One region of the Streptomyces sp. NPDC001410 genome, then DNA from elsewhere that is predicted to be linked to it. Evidence: riboswitches for the same ligand, from Rfam matches in the RefSeq annotation. Region 1 holds a riboswitch; each other region holds the start of a gene.

The links. Region 1 has a riboswitch for thiamine pyrophosphate ahead of thiO (glycine oxidase ThiO). Riboswitches for the same ligand answer to the same signal wherever they lie in the genome.
Region 2: linked by a shared signal. The riboswitch ahead of ACFY3C_RS23115 (thiamine ABC transporter substrate binding subunit) and the one ahead of thiO (glycine oxidase ThiO) in region 1 are both predicted to bind thiamine pyrophosphate.
Region 3: linked by a shared signal. The riboswitch ahead of thiC (phosphomethylpyrimidine synthase ThiC) and the one ahead of thiO (glycine oxidase ThiO) in region 1 are both predicted to bind thiamine pyrophosphate.

What each region holds. Positions count from the first base shown of each region.
Region 1 is NZ_JBIAWE010000006.1:46,392-50,085, forward strand. It holds gene ACFY3C_RS14110 (thiazole synthase) at 1-432, opposite strand, end outside; gene thiS (sulfur carrier protein ThiS) at 436-648, opposite strand; gene thiO (glycine oxidase ThiO) at 645-1,805, opposite strand; TPP riboswitch at 1,803-1,914, opposite strand; gene ACFY3C_RS14125 (hypothetical protein) at 1,968-2,372, shown strand; gene ACFY3C_RS14130 (NAD(P)/FAD-dependent oxidoreductase) at 2,405-3,637, shown strand.
Region 2 is NZ_JBIAWE010000010.1:147,226-150,919, reverse strand. It holds gene ACFY3C_RS23125 (DNA cytosine methyltransferase) at 1-556, opposite strand, end outside; gene rlmN (23S rRNA (adenine(2503)-C(2))-methyltransferase RlmN) at 752-1,858, shown strand; TPP riboswitch at 1,905-2,012, shown strand; gene ACFY3C_RS23115 (thiamine ABC transporter substrate binding subunit) at 2,095-3,171, shown strand; gene ACFY3C_RS23110 (ABC transporter permease) at 3,213-3,694, shown strand, end outside.
Region 3 is NZ_JBIAWE010000012.1:236,673-240,366, forward strand. It holds gene thiC (phosphomethylpyrimidine synthase ThiC) at 1-1,262, opposite strand, end outside; TPP riboswitch at 1,255-1,428, opposite strand; gene ACFY3C_RS26970 (YibE/F family protein) at 1,509-2,960, shown strand; gene ACFY3C_RS26975 (SsgA family sporulation/cell division regulator) at 3,056-3,493, opposite strand; gene ACFY3C_RS26980 (IclR family transcriptional regulator) at 3,592-3,694, opposite strand, start outside.

The sequences.
Region 1 (3,694 bases):
CTCCAGCTTCCGCGCGAGCACGGGGTCGTCGTTGGTGTACGGCAGCACCGTGAACCCGTCGTCGACCAGCGTCTCCGCCGCCTCCAGCAGCTCCACCGGGTCCGGCAGCAGCGTCCGCTCGTCGGCGATGACCTCCAGCTTGATCAGGTCGGTGCCCAGCGCCTCCCGGGCCAGCCGGGCGGTCAGCACGGCCTCCCCCGCGGTGAAACAGCCGGCCGTGTTCGGCAGCACCCGGATGCCCAGCTTCTCCAGCACCGACAGCACCGAGCCGTGCACCGTGGGATCGACCCGCCGCATGGCCACCGTGGTCAGCTCCGTGCCGGAGGCGACCAGCGCCCGCTCCAGCCCGTCCAGGCTCGGTGCGCCGCCCGTACCCATGATCAGCCGGGAGCCGAGGGGCACACCGCCGAGGACGAAGGGATCGTCGGCCATGGGTCAGCCTCCTTGGACGGCGGTGAGGACTTCGACACGGTCGCCCTCGGCGAGGGCCGTGGTCGCCCACTGCGCGCGCGGGACGACGGTCTCGTTGACGGCGGCGGCCACCCCGGACGGCGCCCTGGTGAGGGTCTTCACGAGGGCGTCCAGCGCGGTGCCCGGGGCGACCTGGTGGCGCTCCCCGTTCACGGAGATGGTGACGGAGATGTTCATGCGGGCTGCTCCATGAGTGCGGCGCCGAAGCGCTCCGGCGTGAACGGACGGGCCTCCTCGGGCAGTTCACCGCCGGCCAGCAGCTCCGCCATCACGTCCCCGGTGACCGGCGTGAGCAGCACCCCGTTGCGGTAGTGCCCGGTGGCCAGCAGCAGCCCGTCGAGCCCGGACGGGCCGAGCAGCGGCGCGTTGTCCGGGGAGCCGGGGCGCAGCCCCGCCAGGGTCTCGGTGAGGGGCAGCTCGGTGATCCCCGGCACCAACTCATGGGCGTCGCGCAGCAGCTCGTACACGCCCCCGGCGGTGACGGTCGTGTCCCAGCCCAGCTCCTCGCTGGTGGCGCCGACGACCAGCTCGCCGTTCTCCCGGGGCACCAGGTACACATGGCTGCCGCGCACCATCGCCCGCACGGTGCGGCTCAGGAAGGGTGCGTACCGGCGCGGCACGGTCAGCCGCAGCACCTGGCCCTTCACCGGCCGCACGGGGGGCAGTACGTCGTCCGGGACGCCCGCGAGACGCCCGCTCAGGCTGCCGCCCGCGAGGACGACCTGCTCCGCGCTCAGCGCCGTGCCGTCCGCCGTGGTCACTCCGGTGGCCCGGCCCCGTGCGACGTCGAGCCGCTCGGCCCAGGACCGGTGGAAGACCACCCCGGCCCGCTCGCACGCGGTCACCAGGGCCGCGGCCAGCCGCCTCGGGTCGATCTGGTGGTCGCCGTCGACCCGCAGTCCGCCGCGCACCCCGGGCGCGAGCATCGGCTCCAGCCGCCGGCACTCCCGCCCGGACAGCCACTCCGACTCCAGGCCCGAACGCTGCTGGAGCGCGTGCAGTTCGCGCAGGTGGGCGCGGTCGTCGGCGTCGAGCGCGACGGCGAGCGTGCCGCAGCGGCGGTAGCCGAGGTCGTGGCCCGTCAGCTCGGTCAGCTCGGCCGCGAAGTCCGGGTAGCGGCGGGCGGACTCCAGGTTCAGGGCGAGCAGTGTCTCCTCGCCGTAGTACAGCTCGGAGACCGCGGCCAGCATCCCCGCCGCGACCCGCGCGGCCCCGCCGCCGGGCTCGGGGTCCACCACGGCCGTGGCGAGCCCGCGCTGCGCGGCCCGCCAGGCCGTGACCAGGCCGATGATTCCGCCCCCGATGACGAGGACGTCGGACGTACGTGACGACATGGGCGTCCAGCCCCTCCCTTCGCCGGCATGACCCGGATCAGGTTCGTACGGTCGGAGGCCGCCAGCCTCCCTCTCAGCCCGGTGCGTCCGGGCTCCCGCGAGTGCTTGTACGGTGGCCACCCTAGCCCGCAGCGCTCGTCACCCGTAAGGGAGCCCCGGTCCATGGCCTGCCCGCCCGTCTCCCGCCACCACCCTCGAACGAGGGGCTGCGCCCCGCCCTATAGATCTCTCGACGGACTGATCCTGGCCCCCGTGGCGGACCAGGCCCCAGGTCAGGTGGGTACCCGCACCCGGTTCGCGTACCACGAGAAGGACGGCGAGATCTGGGCCGAGTACGCGGGCGGCGACGTCGTGCGCGGCCATTTGGTCGGCACCCGGCAGGGCGACCGGCTGGACTTCCGGTACGTGCAGCTGGGACACGACGGGACCACCTCCTCGGGGCACTGCGCGTCCACCGTCGTGGAGCTGCCGGACGGGCGGGTGCGGCTGGAGGAGACCTGGGAGTGGGAGTCCCGGCCGGGCGCCGGGACCAGCGTTGTGGAACAGGTCACCGAGCACGCCCGCTGACTGACGAATTGTCAGTTGTCTATGGTGATCGGGTGAGCGAGCAGACAGCACGACAGGGCACGTCACAGGGGCGGCGCGTGGTCGTCGCGGGCGCGGGCATGGCCGGGGTGCAGACCGCGGTCGCCCTGCGCGAGCAGGGCTTCACGGGCACCGTCACGCTGATCGGCGCCGAGCCCCATCAGCCGTACGACCGGCCGCCGCTGTCCAAGGCCGTGCTGCTGGGCAAGGCCGAGGGATCCGCCTTCGACGTCGACTTCGAGTCGCTCGGCGTCGAACTGCGGCTCGGCTGCGAGGTGCTGGGCGTGCGCCCCGGCGACCACGAGCTGGACACCGAGGCCGGGCCCGTCCCGTACGACGTGCTGGTCCTCGCCACCGGCGCCGAACCGATCACGCTGCCGGGCACCGAGGGCGTGCCGGGCGTGCATCTGCTGCGCACCCTGGACGACGCCGAGCGGCTGCGGCCGGTGCTCGCCCGGCAGCACTCCATCGTGGTCGTCGGCGCCGGCTGGATCGGCGCCGAGTTCGCCACGGCGGCCCGTGAGGCGGGCTGCGCGGTGACCGTCGTCGAGGCCGCCGACCGGCCGCTCGCGGGCGCGCTGCCGCCCGAGGTGGCCGCCCCGATGGCCGCCTGGTACGCCGACAGCGGCGCCGAGCTGCGCACCCACGCGCGCGTGGAGCGCGTCGAGCCCGGCGCGGTGCTGCTCGCGGACGGCATGCGGCTGCCTGCGGACGCCGTCGTGGTCGGCATCGGCGCGCGCCCCGCCACCGCCTGGCTGGCCGGCTCGGGCGTCGAGGTGGGCGCGCACGGCGAGGTCGTGGCCGACGCCCATCTGCGCACCTCCGTCGAGGACGTGTACGCGGTCGGCGACTGCGCCTCCTTCCCCTCGGCGCGGTACGGCACCCGGCTGCTGGTCCACCACTGGGACAACGCCCTACAGGGCCCGCGTACGGTCGCCGCGAACATCCTGGGCGAGACCCCCGTGGTCTACGACCCGGTGCCGTACTTCTGGTCCGAGCAGTTCGGCCGCTTCGTCCAGTACGCCGGCCACCACCCCGCGGCCGACCGCATGGTGTGGCGCGGCGACCCCGCGGGCCCGGCCTGGACCGTCTGCTGGCTGCGCGAGGACCGGCTGGTGGCCCTGCTGGCCGTGGGCCGGCCGCGTGATCTGGCCCAGGGCCGGCGCCTGATCGAGGCGAGCCGGCGCATGGACGCCGAGGCGCTGACCGACCCGGCCAGACCGCTGAAGGACGCCACGGCCGACTGATCAACGTCTTGGGGCAGCGCTCCCAAGGGGCGCGGGGCTGAGCCGGCATGCGGCTCC
Region 2 (3,694 bases), on a different contig from region 1:
AAACCCTACGGCGGAGTTGAGGGACGCCGTACTCGGCGGCAAGGAGAATCTTGTAGGAAGGGTTGTAACCCGCGTCTCTCAGCCCCTCGATGAGGCGATCGAACTGGGCTTTGTGTGTCTTGTAGGTAAGGCCTTGAACGTTCTCTAGAATGAACGCTTCAGGCTTACTCTCGCGAACGACACGGACATATTCATCAAGTAGCGAGGCGTTTGGGTCGGCGCTGTTTCGCTTCTCTTCGATCCAGAAACCAGACTTGCTGAACGGCGTGCACGGAGGTCCGCCAATAAGCAGGGTGGCATCGCCACGCTGTAGCCCGCCCGCTTCCAAAATCTCTTGAGTTGGTGTGGTCTGAATGTCCCCGCACAACGTCTTGGTGTGAGGGAAGTTCAGGGCAAGTGTTTGCAGAGCTGTCTCGTCGTAGTCCGTTGCCACGGCAACACGCAGTGGTGACCCGCTGCCGTCATGGGTTAGTGGCGGCTCGGCGCAGCGCTCAACGGCGCAGTCCAGGCCACCTGCACCGGAGAAGAGACTGATCACAGGCAACTCGCGATTCACCGCGCCACAGTAGCGCAACACTTGTTGCCCGTCCCGAGGCTGTAGAGATGCCCGGGATGCATCAGCCAGGTGGGGTCTGGGCCGTCTCTGGGCCGTACGCGGCCGACCAAAGTTGACAGAGAACACCTGCGGGTGACCACCCCCACCCCGCTCTGGCCTGGGCTGCCGGAGTTGATCTGCGACACTGGTAGCGCCATGCCTAAGCCCGGAGAACTCACTTTCGTAGCCCCGCGCGGAGCCAAGAAGCCGCCGCGGCACCTTGCCGACCTCACGCCCGCCCAGCGCAAGGAGGCGGTGGCCGAGGTCGGTGAGAAGCCGTTTCGTGCCAAGCAGCTCTCGCAGCACTACTTCGCGCGGTACGCGCACGACCCCGAGCAGTGGACCGACATCCCGGCCGGTTCGCGGGACAAGCTGCGCGAGGCGCTGTTCCCGGACCTGATGACCGTCGTCCGGCATCTGTCGACCGACCAGGGGACGACCCGCAAGACGCTGTGGCGGCTGTTCGACGGCACGCTCGTGGAGTCGGTGCTGATGCGGTACCCGGACCGGGTGACCATGTGCATCAGCTCGCAGGCCGGGTGCGGGATGAACTGCCCCTTCTGTGCCACCGGGCAGGCGGGGCTCGACCGGAATCTGTCCACCGCCGAGATCGTCCATCAGATCGTCGATGGCATGCGGGCTCTGCGGGACGGTGACGTGCCCGGTGGGCCTGCGCGGCTTTCCAACATCGTCTTCATGGGCATGGGCGAGCCGCTCGCCAACTACAACCGGGTCGTGGGGGCCATCCGCGCGCTGACCGATCCCGCGCCGGACGGGCTCGGGCTCTCGCAGCGAGGGATCACCGTCTCGACGGTCGGGCTCGTGCCCGCCATCCACCGGTTCGCCGACGAGGGCTTCAAGTGCCGGCTCGCGATCTCCCTGCACGCCCCCGACGACGAGCTGCGCGACACCCTCGTCCCCGTGAACACGCGGTGGAAGGTGCGCGAGGTGCTGGACGCCGGGTTCGAGTACGTCGAGAGGTCCGGGCGCCGGCTGTCGATCGAGTACGCGCTCATCCGCGACATCAACGACCAGGCCTGGCGTGGTGACCGGCTCGGGCGGCTGCTCAGGGGCAAGCCCGTGCACGTCAACCTGATTCCGCTGAACCCGACGCCGGGGTCCAAGTGGACCGCCTCGCGGCCCGAGGACGAGAAGGCGTTCGTGGAGGCGATCGCCGCCCACGGTGTGCCGGTCACCATCCGGGATACGCGCGGGCAGGAGATCGACGGGGCGTGTGGTCAGCTCGCCGCCACCGAGCGGTAATCTGGCTGCGTTCGATTACGTCTCATCCACGTCTCATCACATCTTCATATTCCGACAGGGGAGCGCCACAGCGCTGAGAGTGCGGCAAGCGGGCCGCAGACCCTCTGAACCTCGCCCAGGTCATTCTGGGTAGGAAGTTCGGTCACCACTCATGCTGTTGCGCCCTGCCCGGGTTCTTCTCAGAAGGACCGGGCAGGGCCGCGTTCTTCCTGGCCAACCCCCAGGAGGACACTCACGTGCACACCAAGACCCTCGTGGCCGCGGCGGTCGGCCTCGGCCTGCTCACCTTGTCCGCGTGCGGATCGACGGACACCAAGGGCGCCAGGGACGACTCCAAGACCGTGACCCTGGTCAGCCACGACTCGTGGTTCGTCTCCAAGAGCGTGCTCAAGGACTTCGAGAAGCAGTCCGGCTACAAGGTCCGGGTACTGCCCAATGGCGACGCCGGTCAGGCCGTCAACAAGGCGATCCTGACCAAGGACAACCCGCAGGGCGACGTCTTCTTCGGCGTCGACAACACCCTGCTGTCCCGGGCTCTCGACAACGGGCTGTTCCAGTCCTACGAGGCGAAGGGCCTCGGCACCGTCGGCGCCGACTACCAGCTCGACAAGGACAAGCACCGGGTCACGCCCGTCGACTACGGCGACATCTGCGTCAACTACGACAAGGCCTACTTCAGCGAGCACAAGCTGACCCCGCCGCAGACCTTCGCCGACCTCGCCAAGCCCGCGTACAAGAACCTCCTCGTCACCGAGAACGCGGCCACCTCCTCGCCCGGCCTCGGCTTCCTGCTCGGCAGCGCCGCGCAGTACGGCGACAACGGCTGGCAGGACTACTGGAAGAAGCTCAAGGCCAACGGCGTCAAGGTCGTCGACGGTTGGGAGCAGGCCTACCGCCAGGAGTTCTCCGGCTCGTCCGAGGGCAGGAAGGCGGGCGGCGACCGGCCGCTCGTGGTGTCGTACGCCTCCTCCCCGCCCGCCGAGGTGATCTACGCCAAGAAGCGGCCCAGCACCGCCCCGACCGGCGTCGCGACCGGCACCTGCTTCCGGCAGATCGAGTTCGCCGGGCTGCTGAGCAACGCGAAGAACACCAAGGGTGCCAAGGCGTTCATCGACTTCCTGCTCTCCAAGGAGTTCCAGCAGGACATGCCGCTGAACATGTTCGTGTACCCGGTGGTGCAGGGTGCCGCGGTGCCCGACGACTTCACGAAGTACGGGCCGGCCGCCAAGGACCCGGAGACCATGGCCCCCGGCAAGATCGCCGCCAACCGCGACCAGTGGGTCAAGTCGTGGACGTCGCTCGTACTGAAGTAGCCGAGGGGCGAACGCGCGGGAACGCGGCGCGGCTGGGGCTCATGGCCCTGCCCGTCGCGTTCTTCGCCGTCTTCTTCGCCTGGCCCGTCGCCGCGATCGTCGCGCGCGGGCTGAAGGTGGACGGCGCCTGGCAGTTCGGGCGGATGGCGGACGTCGTCACCCAGCCGGACATCCGGCACGTGCTGTGGTTCACCACCTGGCAGGCGCTCGCCTCCACCGCGCTCACCCTGCTGCTCGCCCTGCCCGCCGCCTATGCCTTCGCCCGCCTGGACTTCCCGGGCAGACAGCTGCTGCGGGCCGTCGTCACGGTCCCGTTCGTGCTGCCGACCGTCGTCGTCGGTACGGCGTTCCTCGCGCTCGTCGGCCGCGGCGGGCTCCTCGACGGCCTGTGGGGCGTACGGCTCGACACCACCGTGTGGGCGATCCTGCTGGCGCACGTCTTCTTCAACTACGCGGTCGTCGTCCGCACGGTCGGCGGACTGTGGGCCCAGCTCGACCCCCGGCAGGAACAGGCCGCCCGGAT
Region 3 (3,694 bases), on a different contig from region 1:
AACGGAGCCTCATCGCAGATCTCCTGCTGAAGGTCGATGTTCTCCTTGATCTTGTGCATCGGGACGTGGCCCGGGCCCTCGATCATGGTCTGTACGTTGAAACGCTTGGCGATCCGGTTGAGTTCCCCGAGCGTCCGCAGCTCCGCGAACTGTGCCTCGTCGTTGGCGTCCGCGATCGAGCCCGGCCGGAGGCCGTCGCCGAGCGAGTACGTGACGTCGTAGGCGGCGAGGATCTCGCAGAGCTCCTCGAAGTTCTCGTACAGGAACGACTCCTTGTGGTGCGCGAGGCACCACGCGGCCATGATCGAGCCGCCGCGCGAGACGATGCCGGTCTTGCGGTTGGCGGTGAGCGGCACATACGGCAGGCGCACGCCCGCGTGGACGGTCATGTAGTCCACGCCCTGCTCGGCCTGCTCGATGACCGTGTCCTTGTAGATCTCCCAGGTCAGTTCCTCGGCCCTGCCGTCGACCTTCTCCAGCGCCTGGTAGAGCGGCACCGTGCCGATGGGGACGGGGGAGTTGCGCAGCACCCACTCGCGGGTGGTGTGGATGTTGCGGCCGGTGGACAGGTCCATGACCGTGTCGGCGCCCCAACGGGTCGCCCAGGTCATCTTCTCGACCTCCTCCTCGATGGAGGAAGTGACCGCGGAGTTGCCGATGTTGGCGTTGACCTTCACCAGGAACCGCTTGCCGATGATCATCGGCTCGATCTCCGGGTGGTTGACGTTGGCCGGCAGCACCGCGCGGCCCGCGGCGATCTCCTCGCGGACCACCTCGGGATCAACGTTCTCGCGGAGGGCCACGAACTCCATCTCGGGCGTGATCTCGCCGCGGCGGGCGTACGCGAGCTGTGTGACCGCCGTGCCGTCACGGCCTCGGCGCGGCTGACGCGGACGTCCGGGGAAGACCGCGTCCAGGTTGCGCAGCCCGCCGCGCGGTGAGGTGTGCTTGATCCCGTCGTCCTCGGGGCGGACGGGACGGCCGGCGTACTCCTCGGTGTCGCCGCGGGCGATGATCCAGTTCTCCCGCAGCGGCGACAGACCCCTGCGGACGTCGGTGTCGACGAGTGGATCGGTGTACGGGCCTGATGTGTCGTACAGCGTGACCGACTGCCCGTTGGTGAGGTGCACCTGGCGGACCGGCACGCGCAGGTCGGGGCGGGTGCCCTCGACGTACGCCTTGTGCCAGCCGATGGACTTCCCGGCCTCCTGGGACTTCTCGTCCTGAACGGAGGCAGGCGTGCGTGCGTCCTTGTTGGTCATGAGACCTACTCCCTACGCCGGCATTACCCGGTAACAGGTTCGGCGGTCGACGCAGCGGTTTCCGTCTGCCGATGTTTCCCGTGAAACCACGTTCCACGTGAAACATCGCGAATACGGAGGTCAGCGCCCTCTCAGCCCGGTGCTCCGAGCTCCCGCGTGTGCAAAGGTGCCTCCACGCTAGCGTCAATTCGGGCGCGGTGAACAGAGGGCCCCTGGCGTTCTTGCGATGATCTGGCGGTGACCACCATGGAGCAGTACCCGTACCCTCCCTCCGAACCGCCGCGCGGAGGCGGCTCCGGACAGGGCGGCGAACACGGCCATGACGGCCACGGGCACGGCCATGGCCATGGCCACGGGGACGGGGACAGGCACGGCCCGGGCACCGGACACGGCCACTCGCACGGGCACAGCCACAGCCATGGACCCGCCGCGCCCGTCTCCAAGCATCTGCGCAAGGTCATCGCGGCGATCCTGATCCCGTTCGCGGCCGCGGTCGTGGTCGGTCTCGTGGTGCTCTGGCCCGGGGGAGCCCCGCCGCACGAACGCACGGGCGTCGGCTTCGACCGCCAGACACAGCAGGCCACGGTCACCAAGGTGGTCGAGGTGAGCTGCAAGTCGGTGAACGCCTCGGGGGGCACCGCGACCGGCGACACCTCCACCGCCGAGGGCAACTCGGCGCAGCAACAGGCGAAAGGTACCTGCAGGAAGGCGACGATCCGCGTCGACACCGGCGACGACCAGGGCCGTACGTTCACCGAGATCGTGCAGCCGGACCAGACGCGGCAGTTGCAGGAGGGCGAGAAGGTCGTGGTCGCCTACGAGCCCTCGGCGCCGAAGAACCTGCAGTACTCCGTCACCGATGTGAACCGTAAGTTCCCGATGGCACTGCTCGCGGGGATCTTCGCGCTCGCCGTCGTGGTGGTGGGCCGGATGCGCGGTGTCATGGCGCTGGTCGCGCTGGCCGTGAGCTTCCTGGTGCTGACGCTCTTCATCCTGCCCGCGATCCTGCAGGGCTCGAATCCGCTGCTGGTGGCCGTCGTCGGGGCCAGCGCGATCATGCTCATCGCGCTCTACATGTGCCATGGACTGTCGGCCCGTACGTCGGTGGCGGTGCTCGGCACGCTGGCCTCCCTGCTGCTGATCGGCATCCTCGGCTCGGAGTTCATCGACTGGGCCGCGCTCACCGGCAACACGGACGACAACACCGGTCTGATCCACGGCCTGTACCCGTCGATCGACATGAGCGGTCTGCTGCTGGCCGGCGTCATCATCGGTTCGCTCGGTGTCCTGGACGATGTGACGGTGACCCAGACGTCGGCGGTCTGGGAACTGCACGAGGCCAATCCGGCGATGGGCTGGCGCGGGCTGTACCGGGCGGGCATCCGGATCGGCCGCGACCACATCGCCTCGGTGGTCAACACTCTCGTCCTCGCCTACGCCGGTGCCGCGCTGCCGCTGCTGCTGCTGTTCTCGATCGCCCAGAGCAGCGTGGGCACGGTCGCCAACAGCGAGCTGGTGGCCGAGGAGATCGTGCGCACGCTGGTGGGTTCGATCGGCCTGGTCGCCTCCGTCCCGGTCACCACCGCGCTCGCCGCCCTGGTGGTGTCGGCCGACCGGCCGGCACCGGACACGGCGGCCCCCGCCGGGGCACTGCCCGCTCCGGCGCGCGGCGGCAGGGGCCGGCGCCGGAAGCGGTGAGGGAGCCCGGCGGAGGCCGGAACCCAGCGAAGAAGCGTTCCTGCACAGCTGCACGCGGCATGGCGGAGCGCTGGGCGCCCCGTTGCCGCAACACCTCAGCCGGCGCTCTGTTCCTCGGCCAGGATGCGGTCCAGGGCCTCGTCGAGATGGGCGTCGAAGTCGGCCAGCGCGCCCTCCTGCCCGAGCGGTACGAGCTTGTCCGTGCGGTCGAGGAAGGCCACGAGCGGTGGAGCCGAGGAACGGAACAGGGCCTGGTCGCCGCCGACCTGAAGCCGGATCAGCACCTCGCCCAGCACCTCGGAGTCGACGGGTGCGATGTGCACGTCCCCCTCGCCGCACGGCCGTCCGACTCCGTCGATCAGCAGCTCGCGGCCGAAGGCCCAGGTCACCGGGGCATCACCGGGCAGATGGAAGGTCAGCCGCACGGCATAGGGATCACAGGTCTCGTAGCGCAACTCCACCGGAATGCGGAAGGAGAGCTCCTCCGACACGAGAAAGCTCATCATGACTTCTGCTTGTACGGATTCCCGCATCGCCTACCCCGTCAAATGACATCGACTGGCCGGGATTGGTCCCTCGACCGTAGTCAAATCTTGCTGAAAGTGCACAGCAGATCACAAGGAGTGAGTTTTCAGATACTGATAGAGGGCATCAGCGCGCCCAGATGGCGCCCGACCTCGGCCTGCAACCGCCGTGCGGCGGGCAGAAGACGGTCGGCCTGGTGAGCGGGGAGC